2 regions of the Thalassorhabdus alkalitolerans genome follow, and region 1 is predicted to be linked to the other one. Evidence: predicted binding sites of a transcription regulator. Region 1 holds the regulator's gene; the other holds the start of a gene.

Region 1 (2,470 bases):
GACTTCAAATCCAAGACCTCTTAACGTGGCAGCAATTTCATGAAAAGTTAAATCGCGCTTTCTTAAATTTACAATTTCTTCGATAGGCACTTCTTTTCGGTCACGCCCTCCCTGATCCATGTTTTTTAAATTTTTTTCAGGTCTGTAGCCCTTTTCAACAGCCCGCTTCATCCCCCTCTGGATTTTAAGGTTATGTATTTTCCGTTGATACTCTTCCACCACAGAAATGATGTCCATCAGCATAGAATCCGTTTCTGAAAGCTGAAGCTTTCCTCCATCACGAACGGAATACACCTCAGCACCTTGTTTATGAAGCTGGTGCAAAATAGCAATCTTAGCATTTCCTCTTCCTATTCTCGTGTCGTCTTGGACACAGAGCGCATCGGCTCTTCCTTCTGACAGATCATCCAGAGCTTCAAGCAAGCCTTCACGCTCAACTGTATAGCCGCTTGCTTCTTCTTTAATAGTTTTATAGACTCGGTCGCCCTTTTCCTCTACCAGTTTCTTCAGCTCTTCCTCCTGTCTGCTCAAGGAGGATTGCTGGCTTTCTTTAACCGTGCTTACCCGGCAATAAATAATACACTTCTTCATTGAATAACCGCCTTATCATACACCTGCTGGATCACGTTCTATTATAACACTGTGTGTGTTCAATCATCGACCAAAACTGCCTTTCTTTCCGGCAGGAAAGATAGAAGTGAAGTGTCACTGAGTTCTTCTTCAACAGCCGCCGCTGGAAGGTTCCATGGGTCATCTACTGAGCTTTGGTATTGGACAGTAGAAACAAGAATGATAATAGAAAGAATAAATAATAAAAGGATAAGCCATTCTTGTCCTGAAATTTGCTGAAACTTTCTTATCATATGAATCACCTTTTCACCAGAATGTATGTTCTTATTTGATAATGATTATAACGAGAACTATTGTTCCCGTCAACAAATTAGAACGAATGTTTGCGTACATATGTTTTCCATGGTATAATTTGCTTAAATTCAAAGAATAAAAAGAGGTGCGGAATTATGAGTAAGTTGTCTACTAGGCAGCAGCAAATATTAGACTATATTAAAGACGAAGTCCGCCAAAAAGGGTACCCTCCTTCTGTTCGGGAAATTGGTGAAGCAGTCGGCCTGGCATCAAGCTCAACCGTGCACGGACACCTCTCCCGATTAGAGAAAAAAGGACTCATCCGCAGAGACCCTACCAAGCCGAGAGCAATTGAAGTTATTGAACTTGAGCCTGAACAGCCTATCATCTCAGAAAGCAACGCGGTATATGTGCCGGTGATCGGGAAAGTTACAGCAGGACAGCCTATTACAGCCATTGAAAATGTAGAAGAGTATATCCCTTTACCTGAACGTATGGTTTCAGAAGAGAAAGTATTCATTCTGACTATCCAGGGAGACAGTATGATAGAAGCGGGGATCTTTGATGGAGACCTGGTCATTGTCAGGCAGCAGCAAACAGCAGATAACGGAGATATTATTGTAGCTATGACAGAAGAAGAGCACGAAGCTACGGTGAAAAGGTTCTTTAAGGAAAAAGACTATATTCGGTTGCAGCCGGAAAACAGTGCAATGGATCCTATCATCCTTGACAGTTGCATCGTATTAGGAAAAGTGATTGGTGTATTCAGGACTATTCATTAAGCTATCTTTTCTAGTAATCTATTAATAATAACAAGCAAAGATAAATCTTTTTTTGCAAAAATGCCCCCGTCTTAGAAACAGACAGGGGCATTTTTGTTATTCTATTCATTTTTTATAGTGAAAAGCATACCTATAGTAAGGGGTATGCAACGACTACAATGTTGCACAAATAGCAGAGCTTATCGCTTTCAATGCCAGCACGATGAACAAAAGTCATAGAGAGAACTGCCATTAATTAAACAAACATCTTGCCTGTCGGTGTATTAATCTGCTTTATATATATATATCAAACGAAAAAGTCTATATATCAATCTACATAATCTTCGCCCTCCAGTAGCCTTTTTCTTTCCTCATCAATAAAAGACCCTTGATGCCTGAGGCATCAAGGGTCTGATAGGTATTAATAAGTTTGGATATACTGCTCGCGCTCCCATGGGTGCACTTGCGTACGGAACATATCCCATTCGATTTCTTTTGCTTCAACAAAGTGCTCAACTGCATGCTCGCCTAATGCCTTTACAAGCACTTCGTCTTTTTTAAGATTATCAATAGCTTCTTTCAAGTTAGCTGGAAGATCTTTAATTCCTTCTTCCACACGCTCTTCTTTATCCATTACATAGATATTGCGGTCTGTTGGCTCTGGAGATTGGCCTTTCTTTTTGATTCCGTCAAGACCGGAAGCAAGAAGTGCAGCCATAGCCAAATATGGGTTAGCAGCCGGGTCTGGACTGCGGACTTCAATACGAGTGCTCATTCCGCGAGAAGATGGAATACGAACAAGCGGACTGCGGTTTCTCATTGACCAAGCTACGTATACCGGAGCT
Region 2 (2,470 bases), on a different contig from region 1:
CTTTGTTAATGTGGTAACAAGCACTCGTTCGTTTACTTCTTTTCTTTCATTGATCTCACCAATTAAGTCATCAATCTGTCCTTCAATCGGCCGGACATCAATTGTCGGGTCAAGGAGCCCGGTCGGACGGATAATCTGTTCAATCATTTCAGGAGTTTTTTCAATTTCATAAGGTCCTGGAGTAGCGGACACGAAAATGGATTGAGGTGTTTTCTTTTCAAACTCCTCAAACTTCAGCGGCCGGTTATCCATCGCAGACGGAAGCCTGAAACCATGGTCCACCAGGGTCTGCTTTCTGGCCCGGTCGCCTTTGTACATCCCATTGACCTGAGGAAGCGTCACATGGGACTCATCTACCACTAACAGAAAGTCATCCGGGAAGAAATCGATAAGAGTGTACGGTGTGTCTCCCGGCTGACGGAATGTTAAATGGCGGGAATAGTTTTCGATTCCTGAGCAAAAACCCATTTCCTTCATCATTTCAATATCATAGTTGGTTCGCTGTTCCAGGCGCTGAGCCTCAAGCTCTTTTCCATTGTCCCTGAGCTCCTTTAAGCGCTCTTCTAATTCTTTTTCAATATTTTTGATCGCTCTGAGCAGTTTATTTTCACGGGTCACAAAGTGAGAGGCCGGAAAGATGGCTACATGGTTTCTTTCCCCTTTTATCTCTCCTGTTAACGCGTCAACTTCAGTCATCCGGTCTATTTCATCCCCGAAAAACTCAACCCGGATGCATTGCTCATCCCGTGATGCGGGGAAAATTTCAACAACATCACCGCGAACCCGAAACGTACCGCGAACAAAATTGATATCATTTCTTTCATATTGAATATCCACCAGATCCCGTAACAGCTGGTCTCTTTCTTTTTCCATTCCTGTGCGGAGAGAAACGACCATTTCACGGTATTCTTCTGGAGAACCTAAGCCGTAAATACAAGAAACACTCGCCACAATGATTACATCATTCCGCTCAAAAAGAGCACTGGTAGCTGAGTGTCTGAGTTTATCTATTTCTTCATTTATGCTTGCATCTTTCTCGATAAATGTATCAGATTGAGGGACATACGCCTCAGGCTGGTAATAATCATAGTAGCTGACAAAGTACTCCACTGCATTGTTTGGGAAAAAATCCTTAAACTCGCTGTATAGCTGGCCGGCAAGTGTTTTATTGTGAGCCATAACAAGAGTCGGCTTATTTACCTCTTTTACAACATTGGAGATGGTAAATGTTTTCCCTGTTCCTGTCGCCCCGAGAAGAGTCTGATGCTCTTTTCCTTCATGTACCCCTTTTACAAGCTCTTCAATGGCCTTCGGCTGGTCACCGCCGGGCTCGTATTTAGAAACGAGGTCAAAAGTTTCGTTCATATTTATCCCTCACTTTATTAGACAATTACACGGACCTTGACACACACTAATATCTAACATTATACCACAAAAAAGTGAAAATCAAACGAATAAACGAACGTACATTCGTTTATTACATTATGATTACATTTCTTCCAGGTGCCAGGCACCAAAAAAACCGGCTTAAGGGCCGGTTTTTTGACTTTGTATTTTTCTGTACACAAGGTACGTCCCTGCAAGAAATGAGGCCAGACCTAAGAGCATCACCCAAATCGACCGGGACCACGGCTCTAAAGCAAGAAGGACCATGAGAGTGACCGCGACTGTTCCTATAAAACTATGTGTGACACGGGCCATAAAAAACAATAGAAAAAAAGGCAAAGCCAAAGCTGCAAGTAATTCTATAAACAACTACCATACTCCTCTCACTTTCAAAGCACTTCCATCCTGCTTTGTACAGCAGGCTGACTCCTGGGAAAACAGTATTCAAGGATGCTGCCACAGCAGAGCAAGACCTGCCAACGTTACTTTTCTGCTACAGTCAAACTTTCTTATCCTTAGTGTCTGGTGTCATCCATCACACGATTCAAAGCCTTCGTAAAAAAGGAGGGCCTATCTGGCCCTCCCATGTTATCCGGTTTCTTCCTCAGGCGCTTCTTTTCTCTTCACTAATAATACACCAACATGATGATGAGCACCATGAAAAACAGTTGACTGAGCAAAACGGATTTCTCCGTTTAAATCAGCTACATCAAGCTTACAGTACGCTGAATTTCTCTGCAGCGCTTTATAGAAATCCTTTTCCCCGTTTACAGGGATGCCGTTTACTCTCATAATGATCTCACCTGGCTTGAGCTCCATTTTCTCAGCCGGTGAACCAGGGATCACTCCCAGTACCTTTACCCCTTTGGTCTGCATTGTAAAAAATGGAGGATTAGAGTCTTCCTGTATTTTTCCAACAATAGAAGCAGCAATTCTCAGGACAATTGCCACGATTGCTGTAACGAGCACAAACACCGGATAGAAATAGGCAGCAACAGCTCCTGCCAGAGCAAGAATTCCTGCCCCAATGACTCTCTGGCCATGAAGACTGGCTGCTTTCCAAGGGAGCGTGTGATATATGGTA

What was found. The regulator LexA, encoded in region 1, represses DNA repair genes until DNA is damaged. The targets are predictions, from matches to a motif close to CGAACATATGTTCG.
Region 2: uvrB (excinuclease ABC subunit UvrB) is a predicted target of LexA. The motif match lies at 1,460-1,473, and genes of this name have one in related genera.

The regions. Positions count from the first base shown of each region.
Region 1 is NZ_JBHSOZ010000003.1:344,147-346,616, forward strand. Features, by position in the region: gene ACFPU1_RS04330 (YneB family resolvase-like protein) at 1-591, opposite strand, end outside; gene ACFPU1_RS04335 (hypothetical protein) at 651-863, opposite strand; gene lexA (transcriptional repressor LexA) at 1,020-1,646, shown strand; gene glnA (type I glutamate--ammonia ligase) at 2,047-2,470, opposite strand, start outside.
Region 2 is NZ_JBHSOZ010000002.1:140,574-143,043, forward strand. Features, by position in the region: gene uvrB (excinuclease ABC subunit UvrB) at 1-1,365, opposite strand, end outside; gene ACFPU1_RS00740 (DUF2198 family protein) at 1,528-1,755, opposite strand; gene ACFPU1_RS00745 (PDZ domain-containing protein) at 1,975-2,470, opposite strand, start outside.